3 regions of the Mesorhizobium sanjuanii genome follow, and region 2 is predicted to be linked to each of the others. Evidence: riboswitches for the same ligand, from Rfam matches in the RefSeq annotation. Region 2 holds a riboswitch; each other region holds the start of a gene.
The links. A riboswitch is a leader RNA that binds a small molecule or an ion and turns the genes downstream of it on or off. The one in region 2 is predicted to bind cobalamin.
Positions count from the first base shown of each region.

Region 1: it holds a riboswitch for cobalamin, as region 2 does, so the genes downstream of both, CN311_RS23780 (ABC transporter ATP-binding protein) here and metE (5-methyltetrahydropteroyltriglutamate--homocysteine S-methyltransferase) in region 2, are expected to answer to the same signal.
Region 3: it holds a riboswitch for cobalamin, as region 2 does, so the genes downstream of both, CN311_RS16730 (DUF1636 family protein) here and metE (5-methyltetrahydropteroyltriglutamate--homocysteine S-methyltransferase) in region 2, are expected to answer to the same signal.

Region 1 is NZ_NWQG01000175.1:2,197-6,042, forward strand. Features, by position in the region: gene CN311_RS23770 (ATP-grasp domain-containing protein) at 1-373, shown strand, start outside; gene CN311_RS23775 (bifunctional helix-turn-helix transcriptional regulator/GNAT family N-acetyltransferase) at 461-1,399, shown strand; cobalamin riboswitch at 1,581-1,791, shown strand; gene CN311_RS23780 (ABC transporter ATP-binding protein) at 1,996-2,820, shown strand; gene CN311_RS23785 (ABC transporter substrate-binding protein) at 2,817-3,764, shown strand; gene CN311_RS23790 (FecCD family ABC transporter permease) at 3,815-3,846, shown strand, end outside.
Region 2 is NZ_NWQG01000013.1:74,655-78,500, reverse strand. Features, by position in the region: gene CN311_RS03200 (cytochrome P450 family protein) at 1-707, shown strand, start outside; partial or broken gene CN311_RS03195 (cytochrome P450) at 716-960, shown strand; cobalamin riboswitch at 1,235-1,434, shown strand; gene metE (5-methyltetrahydropteroyltriglutamate--homocysteine S-methyltransferase) at 1,551-3,846, shown strand, end outside.
Region 3 is NZ_NWQG01000103.1:16,662-20,507, forward strand. Features, by position in the region: gene CN311_RS16720 (NADH-quinone oxidoreductase subunit A) at 1-191, opposite strand, end outside; gene CN311_RS16725 (winged helix-turn-helix domain-containing protein) at 522-1,721, shown strand; cobalamin riboswitch at 1,751-1,954, shown strand; gene CN311_RS16730 (DUF1636 family protein) at 1,993-2,421, shown strand; gene cobW (cobalamin biosynthesis protein CobW) at 2,424-3,461, shown strand; partial or broken gene CN311_RS16740 (cobaltochelatase subunit CobN) at 3,480-3,846, shown strand, end outside.

The sequences.
Region 1 (3,846 bases), on a different contig from region 2:
CGTCTTCGAGCGCGACGATCTGGTCGTGGACAAGTTCATTCCGGAAAAGGAACCTGATGGTTTTGCGGCGCGGTTCTGGGTATTTTGCGGAGAGAGCGAACGCTGCACCCGCTACGTCTCGCCGAATGCCCTGGTCAAGGCGTCCGAAACGATCCGCCGCGAACCGGTGCCTGTTCCCCAGGAAATGCGTGCGCTGCGACACGAGCTTGGCTTCGACTACGGCAAGTTCGATTTCGTCATGCATGAGGGCAGGGCCGTGCTGCTGGATGCCAACAAGACCCCTGGCCGGCCGAAAAACCTCGTGAAAATGTTTGCGGCCGGCGCCGCTCATCTGGCCGATGGTTTCGAGGGGCTGATCCGGCAATTAAGATAATCGTCCACATCGCGATGTTCTGGCCCCGTCCCCAGATACTTGACTAGGTCAAATAATTGATTGATCCTGTGCGGACAGGAGGATCCCATGACGATTCATCATTACTCCGGCAACGAACGGATCGATGCGGTGCGGGCCTTCAATCGCTTCTACACCCGTCAGATCGGGCTGCTCGATGAAGGGTGGCTGAAAAGCGCCTTCTCGCTGACCGAGGCACGGGTGCTTTACGAACTGGCGCATCGCGATGGCCTGACCGCCACCGATCTTGCGCGCGATCTCGGCCTCGATCCCGGCTATCTCAGCCGGCTGCTGAAGAAGTTCGAGGAACGCGGCCTAGTGGAGCGCGCCGCGATAGAAGCCGATGCGCGGCGTTCGTCGATCGCACTGACACCGGCCGGGCGGCGGGCCTTCGCGCCGCTGAACCGGGATTCGCACGATCAGGTGGCCGCCTTGCTCGATCGGTTGGCGGCATCGGACCAGGACAGGCTGGTCAAGGCCATGCAGACGGTGCAGCGCCTGCTGGGCGGCGACAGTGCCGAGCCGAAGGTGCCCTATCTGCTGCGACCCTTGCAGGTCGGCGATGTCGGCTGGATCGTGCGCCGCCAGGGTCTCATCTACGCGCAGGATTATGGCTGGGACGAAACCTATGAGGCGCTGGTCGCCGAGATCCTCGGCGCTTTCGTGAAATCCTTCGATCCGAAATGGGAGCGCAGCTGGATCGCCGAACGGGAAGGCGAGGTGGTCGGCTCGGTCTTTCTCGTGCGCAAGTCGGATGAGGTGGCGAAGCTGCGCCTGCTCTATGTCGAACCTTCGGCGCGCGGCCTCGGCATCGGCAAGCGGCTGGTCGAGGAATGCATCGGCTTTGCCCGCGCCAAGGGCTACAGAACGCTGACCTTGTGGACCAACGACATTCTCGTCTCGGCACGCCGCATCTATGAGGCGGCGGGCTTCAAGCTTGCCGAGGAGGAACGCCACCATTCCTTCGGCAAGGATCTGGTCGGCCAGAACTGGAACCTGGAGCTATAGCGGGCTTCCCGCGGTCGGGCGCCTGCCCGCGGCGGACCTTTCATCGAGAAAAATCGAAACGAGAACGTTTGGCCGACCGGTTGACAGCACAAGCCGATGTTTGTTATGTAATATTATTACATACGATGTTCCGATGCCTGCAAGCGCAATCAAAAACCGTTGCGGCGCGGTCGGGGAAAATCTAGGCTGAAAGGACGATGGTTCCCCGAGTCGAAAGGCGAGGGGTGAAAAGGGAACACGGTGAGACCTGCTTTCGGGTCGAGGCCGTGGCTGCCCCCGCAACTGTAAGCGGCGAGCAACATCCGCAGAATGCCACTGGCCGGCAAGGCTGGGAAGGCAGGATGAAGCCGAGACCCGCGAGCCAGGAGACCTGCCATCAGCTGAGTTGACCGGACGGGGTGTGCCGGGAGGAGACGTAAGCCATCGGTCTGTCGTCCGATCGGCTGAGCTTCCTTCCGTCGCCAGTTGAGAAAGTGACGGAAGGTGAGCGTCTCAGAGACCATCCACTGCACCATTTTGTGCTTGCTTCGCCGCGATCCAACCGGCGGGGTTCCGACCCGTACGCCGGGTCCGCGCGATCCAATGGGGCGCCACCGGTGAGCGCGCTCCTTCTCGAAGCCCGCGACGTGACCGCGACAGCGAATGGCCGGAACCTGGTTGATGGCGTGAGCCTTTCCGTGTCGGCGGGCGAGCGTCTGGCCATTATCGGCCCCAATGGCGCCGGCAAGACCACGCTTTTGCGCATGCTGTGCGGCGCACTGCCGCCGAGTGCCGGTGAGGTGCGTCTGTCGGGGCGCCGTCTCGACAGGATCACGCCGGCCGAGCGGGCGCTTGGCATGGCGGTCGTCGGCCAGACCGACCAGCCCGATCCCAGGCTCGCCTTGATCGACTATGTCGAACTTGGCCGTGTTCCGCATGCCGGCTTCAGACGCAGGCTGGAAGAGCGCGACATCGTCGTCGAGGCGCTGCGCACAACGGGCCTGCTGCCGCTGCTTGGCCGCACCATCGGCGAGCTCTCAGGCGGCGAGCGCCAGCGCGCCCAACTGGCCCGCGCCATCGCCCAGGAGCCAAGAATCCTGTTCCTCGACGAGCCGACCAACCACCTCGATCCGCGTGCTCGCGGCGAGCTTCTCGAACTGGTCGCCGGTTTCGGCATGACCGTAGTGGCGGTGCTGCACGATCTCGCCCTGGTGGCGCCCTTCGCCACCAGGGTTGCGATGATGAACAACGCCCGGCTGCAAGTGCTGGCCGCACCGCACGACGCACTGACCCAAGAGTTGATCCGCGACGTGTTCGGCATCGATGTGTTCCGCCTGCGCCACCCGACCGAAGACCGCGAGCTTACCGTCTTCGACGTTCCCAACCGTGCGTCCTCGCCATCCGGACAAATTTCCCTGAACCCAAGGAGCAATACCCCGTGAAGCGCTTCGTCCTCTCGCTTGCCTTTTCGCTGCTGGCCTCGGCGGCCTTCGCCTTTCCGGTCACTGTCGACAGTTGCGGCAAGCCGCTGACCTTCGACGCGCCGCCCAGGCGCGCCGTCATCCAGGATCTCAACATGGCAGAGATGGCCTTCGCGCTGAAGCTGCAGCCCTCGATCGTCGGCCTGACCGGCATCACCGGCTGGTACAAGGTTGGCCCTGAATTCAAGGCCGAGCAAGGCTCGATCCCGGAGCTGGCGCCAAAATACCCGACGCTGGAAAACCTCGTAGCCGTCCAGCCCGATTTCTTCTTCGCCGGCTGGTATTACGGCATGAAGCCGGGCGGCGAGGTGACGCCCGACACGCTCGCCCCGCACGGCATCAAGACGCTGGTGCTGACGGAAAGCTGCGTCCATCTCGACAAGAACCGGGCCGCCGCCTCGATGGACCTGCTCTATGGCGACGTCGAAAAGCTGGGCAAGATCTTCGGCAAGGAGGCCGAGGCGCAAAAGCTTGTTTCGAGCTGGAAGGCGCAACTCGCGCAGATCACCGCGAAGGTCGGCGACCGCAAGGGCACGCGCGTCTTCCTCTATGATTCCGGCGAAGACAAACCCTTCACCGCGGGCAAGTTCGCGATCCCGAGCGCCATGATCGCTGCTGCCGGCGGCGACAACATCATGGCCGACATGGAGACAAGCTGGGGCAATACGGATTGGGAGACGGTGGCGTCACGCAATCCGCAATTCCTGATCCTGCTCGATTACCAGGACGGTGCCGGCTACAGGAAACTGCTTGATTTCCTGAAGGCCCACCCGGCGATGAAGGAAACCGACGCGGTCAAGAACGAGCGCTTCGTGGCGCTGCGCTATGCCGAACTGACGCCCGGACCCGCCAATGTCGAGGCGATCGCCAAGATCGCCAGGGCTATGCATCCGGAAGCGTTCTGAGTTTGCGCCACAAGGCATTCGGACTTTTCGTAATTGCGGGAGCGGCAGCAATGGCCGTTCTTGCGCTGTTGTCGATCGCCTA
Region 2 (3,846 bases):
GCCTGGCCAACACCTCCGCCACAGCCGAAGAGGTGCGACAGACGCGGCAGCGCATCCCGGAGTTCTTCCGTCGCCTTATCGCGCTCAAGCGGGGCCAGCTCGGCGATGATCTGGCTTCGGCCCTGATCGTCGCCCGCGACAAAGGCGAGCTCGTTTCCGACACCGAGCTCATCGACATGCTGTTCATGGTGCTCTCTGCGGGCTTCGTGACCACCGCCGGCGTCATCGGCAATGGCGTGCTGGCATTGCTGACGCATCCGCAGCAACTGCACTTGGTGCGCAGCGGCCAAGTTCCGTGGTCACAGGCGATCGAGGAGATCCTGCGCTGGGGCAGCTCAGCGGCCAATCTGCCGTTCCGCTATGCCACCCAGGACGTGGAGATCGACGGATGCATGGTCCGCCGCGGCGATGCCGTCCTGATGGCGTTCCATGCGGCGAACCGGGACGAAAAGGCCTTCGGTCCCGGCGCCGACAGGTTCGATGTCACCCGGCGGCACAACCCGCATTTGTCATTCGGCGAGGGGCCGCATTCCTGCCTGGGCGCTGCGCTGGCGCGCCTGGAATTGCGCTGCGCCTTCCCCGCGCTGTTCGGGCGGCTGGAGGATCTGGCGCTGACCATCGCTGCGGAGGACGTCGTCTACATGCCGTCTTACGTCATTCGCTGCCCGCAGCGTCTGCCGGTCACCTTCCGCGCTTCCATCGCTTAGAGAGTCCGGCATTCACCCCGGATTCGGTGATTCTCGGTTCGCCGGGATGGCTGGTCTCGCACGAGGGGGCGAGCATGCCCGGTTACGCACGATCGTGGCGCCGGCCTTCAGCAACCGCAGGGCGAAGCTGCTCGCGCAGCAGGTCGAGGCGATCGCCGCGCAATTGTTCGAGACGCTGGCGGCCCAGCCCCAGCCCGCCGACCTGAGGCGCCACCTCTCCTTTCCGCTTCCGGCCATGGTCATCAGCGCGCTGGAATGCGCAAGCACGCTGAGCGAAGCCGAGCGGGGTACAAATACTGTGATTCCCGGCGGACCGTGACAACCTGGCCCGACTTTACGCCCTTGAGCCCGGCGACCTCGATCTGATCCGGCGTCGCCGATGGGGACAAGGACCTCTCCGAGCCTGCACTGATGAGAGGCCGCATCGTATGCAGCTTTGGGCGAAAGAGACCGATCAGCACAAGGGCATTATTCGCATCATCACATAAACATCTCGTTATATGTATTGACAAGGAGCGAAGCGGCTGTGATTGTGCGCATGTCGTGGTTCTCCGCGCGGCACTGCCGTAGCGGAGCTAAGAGGGAAGCCGGTGCGATGCCGGCGCTGCCCCCGCAACTGTTAGCGGCGAGCCAAGCCCATTGGTGTCACTGAGGCGAACGGCCTCGGGAAGACGGGCAGAGGCTTTGACCCGCGAGCCAGGAGACCTGCCACGACGAACAACGTCCACGGGCGGGGTGTCTCGGTGGCCGCGGTAGCCCGGCTTCGTGCCGCCTGCTCGCGCGTTCCTTGTCCCCACGCCCCAACCATCGGGGTATGGCATGACTGTCTCTCAACGAATTCCTGTGGCGACGCTCGGCGTGCCGCGTATCGGTCGACGGCGGGAACTGAAATTCGCGCTTGAAAGCTACTGGTCCGGAAAATCTCCCGCTGCCGACCTGCTCGCGATGGCGAAGGCGCTACGCGCCGCTAGCTGGAGGGAGCAGCACGATCGCGGCGTGTCGAAAATCCCCTCCAACGATTTCTCGCTTTATGACCATGTGCTCGACACCGTTGCCATGGTCGGCGCCGTGCCGGCACGATACGCCTGGACTGACTGCGAGGTCCCACTCGATATCTATTTCGCAATGGCGCGCGGCAACCAAGATCAGGCCGCTGATTGCGGACATGCCGGTGACGAGCATGCGGCCAACGGGCATGGCCTTGCCGCGATGGAAATGACCAAATGGTTCGACACCAACTATCACTACATTGTGCCGGAACTTACCGACGATCAGAGCTTTGCCCTCTCGTCGGCGAAACCGGTCGATCATTTCCTCGAGGCCAAGGCGCTCGGCATCCACACGCGCCCGGTCCTGCTTGGACCGGTTACTTTTCTCAAGTTGGCGAAGTCACCTGAGGAAGGTTTCAACCCTATCGCGCTCCTGCCACGGCTGCTGCCCGTCTACGAGGAGCTCCTGCGGAGGCTGAAGCTCGCGGGAGCCGATTGGGTGCAGATCGATGAGCCGGCGCTCGTGGTCGATCTGGTTCCCAATGAACGGGATGCGCTCCAATTCGCCTACTGCCGGCTGTCAAAAGCAGCACCGGAGTTGAAGATCATGGTCGCTACCTATTTCGGATCGCTGGGAGACAATCTCGAGACCGCAATTTCTCTGCCCGTGGCGGGACTGCACGTCGATCTCGTGCGCGCTCCAGAGCAGTTGGAGACCGTCGGCCGGCTCGCGCAGAAGGAACTTGTGCTCTCGCTCGGACTGATCGACGGCCGCAACGTCTGGCGTGCGAACCTGCCTGCCATACTTGACCGCATCAAGCCGATCGTCGCCGGCTGGCCGCTGGACCGCGTGGAGATCGCCCCATCCTGCTCGATGCTGCATGTGCCGATCGACCTGGACATGGAGACGGAACTCGATGCGGATGTGAAGTCGTGGCTCGCCTTCGCGGCGCAAAAGACCGGCGAGCTGGTCGTGCTCGCCCGTGCCCTGGCCGAAGGCCGGGACGCGGTCGCCGCCGAACTGGAGGCGTCGGCTGAGGCTGCCGCCGTTCGCGCGACATCCGCGAAGGTGCATGATCCGCTCGTCGAAGGCCGGGTCGCCAGCATCAAGGTCGGCATGACGCGCCGGAAGAGCGCATTCGCCGTGCGCTCCAAGCTTCAGGCCGACACGTTTGGCTTGCCTTCCTTTCCCACCACGACGATCGGCTCCTTCCCGCAAACAGCCGAGGTTCGCAAGGCGCGGGCAGCCCATGCCAAAGGCGATTTGAGTTACGTCGACTATGAGGCGTTCCTGAAGAAAGAGATAGAAGCCGCCGTTCGCTGGCAAGAAGAGATCGGACTCGACGTGCTGGTCCACGGCGAATTCGAGCGCAACGATATGGTGCAGTATTTCGCTGAGCAGCTCTGCGGCTTCGCCTTCACGCAACACGGGTGGGTGCAGAGCTATGGCTCGCGCTTTGTGCGACCCCCGATCATCATTGGAGATGTGTCGCGACAAAATCCGATGACACTACACTGGTGGCGATATGCCCAGTCGCTGACGCCAAAGCCGATGAAGGGCATGCTTACCGGCCCGGTGACGATCCTCAACTGGTCCTTCGTCCGAGACGATCTTCCGCGCTCAGCCGTCTGCCGCCAGGTCGCGCTCGCCATTCGCGATGAAGCGAGCGACCTCGAAAAGGCCGGCGCCAGGATGATCCAGATCGACGAAGCGGCACTGCGCGAGGGCTTGCCGCTGCGCGAGGCCGACTGGGAGGCCTATCTCGACTGGGCCGTCGAATGCTTCCGGCTGGCTTCAACGGCGGTCGGCGATGCGACCCAGATCCACACCCATATGTGCTACTCCGAGTTCGGCGATATCGTGGACGCGATTGCCGAAATGGATGCCGATGTGATCTCCATTGAAACCTCGCGCTCGCAGATGGAACTGCTCGATACGCTTCGAACCTTCAAGTATCCGAACGGGATCGGTCCTGGCGTCTATGACATTCACTCGCCGCGGGTCCCGGAAGTGGGGGAGATTTCCAACCTCATCATGCTTGCGCGCGAGCGATTGTTGGATGGCCAACTGTGGGTGAATCCCGACTGCGGTCTCAAAACGCGCAGATGGCAGGAGGTCCGCCCTGCCCTGATGAACATGGTGGCTGCGG
Region 3 (3,846 bases), on a different contig from region 2:
TAGAAGCGGATGTCGAACTTCATGCGGGCGTCGTCGAACGAGTTGAAACCGCATTCGTAGGCGGAAAGCTTTTCCGGGTCGGGATTGCGGTAGGCCACCAGGAACGGCGCCACGATCAGCGCCAGACCGACGACCAGTGCCACGCCGATGAACAGGACGATGGGCAGGTACGAACTCAGAAGTGCGTTCATGCTGCGGCTTTCCGTTGCCAATCCACTTTGATTACAGCACGGAACCGTATTGCGGAAGCGTGACAGTTTAACCACTGAACCGTTTTAGGGGCTCTATGCTGCAACGCGGCGAGGGTTAGCGCAGCGCTTTCGGCGAAGCAAGTCAAACCTTGTTCAAAACACGGTGCTGGACGGCACATCCCGAAAAACTGGTCCGATCCGCTCCTGTTTGATTTCCTTCACTTTTTACTCCACTTTTCTCTCCTGACATATATCCCGCCAAATCCCTGCTAGCATGGTCGGGAATCATCGGTTCTTGCCTCGCTTGAACACCATCAGGGCGCCGTCAGCATGAAGGAAAAGATCTCGCTCGGCATGGCCAGGCGCATCGCACTCGCCGCACAGGGTTTTACCGATCCGAGGCCGGGCGCCACGCCGGACCGCCGCCACCTGGCTCGCGTGCTGGCGCGCACCGGCCTGCTGCAGATCGATTCCGTCAGCGCGGTGGTGCGCGCCCACTATATGCCGCTCTACTCCCGCCTCGGTCCCTACCCCCTGTCCCTGCTCGACAACGCCGCTGTCACCCGCAAGCGCACGGTGTTCGAATATTGGGCGCATGAGGCCTCGTTCCTGCCGGTCGAGACATACCCGCTGATGCGCTGGCGCATGCAGCGGGCCGAGCGCGGCGACGAAATGTATCTGGGCCTCGCCAAATGGGGCCGCGAGCATGCCGCCTATATCGAAGATATCTACCGCGAGGTCGCCGAACGCGGCCCGATCGCCGCTTCTGCATTGGAGGGCCAGAAAGGCTCGGGCGGCTGGTGGGGCTGGAGCCACGCCAAGCACGCCTTCGAATGGCTGTTCTGGGCCGGCCGCATCACCACGGCGCATCGCCGCGGCTTCGAACGCTTCTATGATCTGCCCGAACGCGTGCTGCCGCCCGCCGTGCTCGCCCTGCCAGTGCCAACTGCCGAGGACGCGCATCGCGAATTGCTGCGCATCTCCGCCCGTGCCCATGGCGTGGCGACCGCAGGTGACCTGCGCGACTATTTCCGCCTGTCGCCGGCCGACATCAAGGGTCGGATCGAGGAACTGGTCGAAACGGGCGAGCTATTGCCGGTGCGCGTCGAAGGCTGGAGCAAGCCGGCTTACCTTCATAAGGACGCCCGCTTGCCGCGAAAAATCGAGGCCCGCGCCTTGCTGGCGCCGTTCGATCCGGTCGTCTTCGAGCGCTCGCGCACCGAAAGACTGTTCGACTTCCGCTACCGCATCGAAATCTACACGCCGGCCGAAAAGCGCCAATACGGCTATTACGTCCTGCCGTTCCTGCTTGGCGACAGGATCGTGGCACGCATCGACCTCAAGGCCGACCGCCCGGCAAGCGTCCTGCGCGTCCATGCCGCCTATGCGGAGCCCAGCGCGCCCGCCGAAACGCCGGCCGCGCTGGTCGAGGAGCTGAAGCAGATGCAGGGCTGGCTTGGCCTCGAACGCATCGAGGTGACACCAGCCGGGGATCTGGGTCCGGCGCTTGTCGACATCGCAGTGTCGTAAGCTCACGTTGACACCGCTGCCCGCAAAAGCCTAAATCCGGTTCAGACGGTCTCCTCTCGGCAAAGGGAGGAGCCAAGAGGGAATGCGGTGCGAAATCTCGGTTTCAAATCCGCGGCTGTCCCCGCAACTGTAAGCGACGAGCCAAGGCCGAAAACCACTGGGATGTTCCCGGGAAGGCGGCACAAAGGCGATGACCCGCGAGCCAGGAGACCTGCCGTCTGAGAGACAAGAATCCGATCGCCTGGCGGGTTTTCCGGGCAAGGAGCCTGATTTGGAACGCGACAGCAGTTTTTCGGCTGAGACAGCGGACATATTGCCCGGCGGGGACGATTCCCTGGCCGGCGTCACCGTCATCGTCTGCTCTTCCTGTCGCAATGAGGCCGGCTCCGATGCCCATCCCCGCGCCGGCGCGCTGCTCGCCGATGACACGCGTCAGGCCGCCTCTGGCGAAAAAATCCGCATCCGCACCGTCGAATGCCTCGGCAATTGCAAGCGACGGCTCAGCGCAGCGATCCTTCGTGACGGCTGCTGGAGCTACGTCTTCGGCGACCTGACTCCCACCAGCGGCGCCGATCTCGTCACCGGCGCGAAGCTCTTCGCCACCTCGACCGACGGTCTCATCCCCTGGCGCGGTCGCCCCGACAGCCTGAAGCGCGGCCTCGTGGCCCGCATCCCTCCCCTCGACCTCCTGAAGGACTGATCATGACTGGTTCCGTCTCCCGCGTTCCCTGCACCGTCGTCACCGGCTTTCTCGGCGCCGGCAAGACGACGCTGATCCGCCATCTGCTTGAAAACGCCGGAGGCAAGCGGCTCGCCATTATCGTCAACGAATTCGGCGATATCGGCATCGACGGCGAGATCTTGAAAGGTTGCGGCATCGACACCTGCCCGGAGGAGAACATCGTCGAGCTGGCCAATGGCTGCATCTGCTGCACCGTCGCCGACGATTTCGTCCCGGCGCTCGACCAGATCCTGTCGCGGACGCCGAAGGTCGACCATATCCTGATCGAAACCTCCGGCCTCGCGCTCCCAAAGCCACTCGTCCAGGCCTTCCAGTGGCCGTCGGTGAGAAGCCGGGTGACGGTCGACGGCGTCATCGCCGTGGTCGACGGCCCGGCGCTGGCCGAAGGTCGCGTCGCCAACGACATGGACGCCCTGCAGGCGCAGCGCGCTCAGGACGAGACGCTCGATCACGATGATCCTGTGGAAGAAGTGTTCGAGGATCAGCTTGCCTGCGCCGACCTGATCATATTGTCGAAGAGCGACTTGATGGATGCCGCCGGCTCGGCCCGCGCCAATGCCATCATCGGCGAGCATGTCGCGCGTGCCGTGAAGATCGTGCCGACATCGCAAGGCAAGGTCGATCCCTCGGTGCTGCTCGGTCTCGGCCTCGCCGTCGAGGACGACATCGAAAACCGCAAGACCCATCACGACGATGAGCTCGACCACGAGCATGACGATTTTGACTCCTTCGTCATCGACATCGCCTCCGTCTCCAACCCGGACGAACTGGCAAAACGCGTCGCCACCGCGGCTGAGGAAGAGAACGTTTTGCGCGTGAAGGGCTTCGTCGAGGTCGGCGGCAAACCGATGCGGCTGCTGCTGCAGGCCGTCGGCCCGCGCGTCAATCACTATTACGACCGCGCCTGGACGGCCGAGGACGACCGCCGCTCGCGCCTCGTCGTCATTGGCTTGAAGGGGCTGAACCGCCCGGCGATCGAACGTATCCTCGCTGGCTGAGGCAAAGCACAAACCGCGATGCACATCCTCACCACAACATCCGCCTCGCTCGACGATCTCGCCGAGCCTGTCGATCTCAGGCAGACGCCTGCGGATGTCGTGGCCCTGTCCTTCACCGACAGCGATCTGGCCGGGCTGGCGGCGGGCTGGAAGGCGGATGCGGCACGCCTGCCCTCGATGCGGCTGGCGGCGCTTCGCGATCTGCGTCATCCGATGTCCGTCGATCTCTGGATCGACAGCGTCGCCCGCCACGCCAAGGTCATCCTCGTCCGCATCCTCGGCGGCTACGACTGGTGGCGCTATGGCTGTGACCAGCTTGCCACGATTGCGCGCGCACGCGGCATCAAGCTGGCGCTGCTGCCCGGCGAGAGCCACGACGAGGATC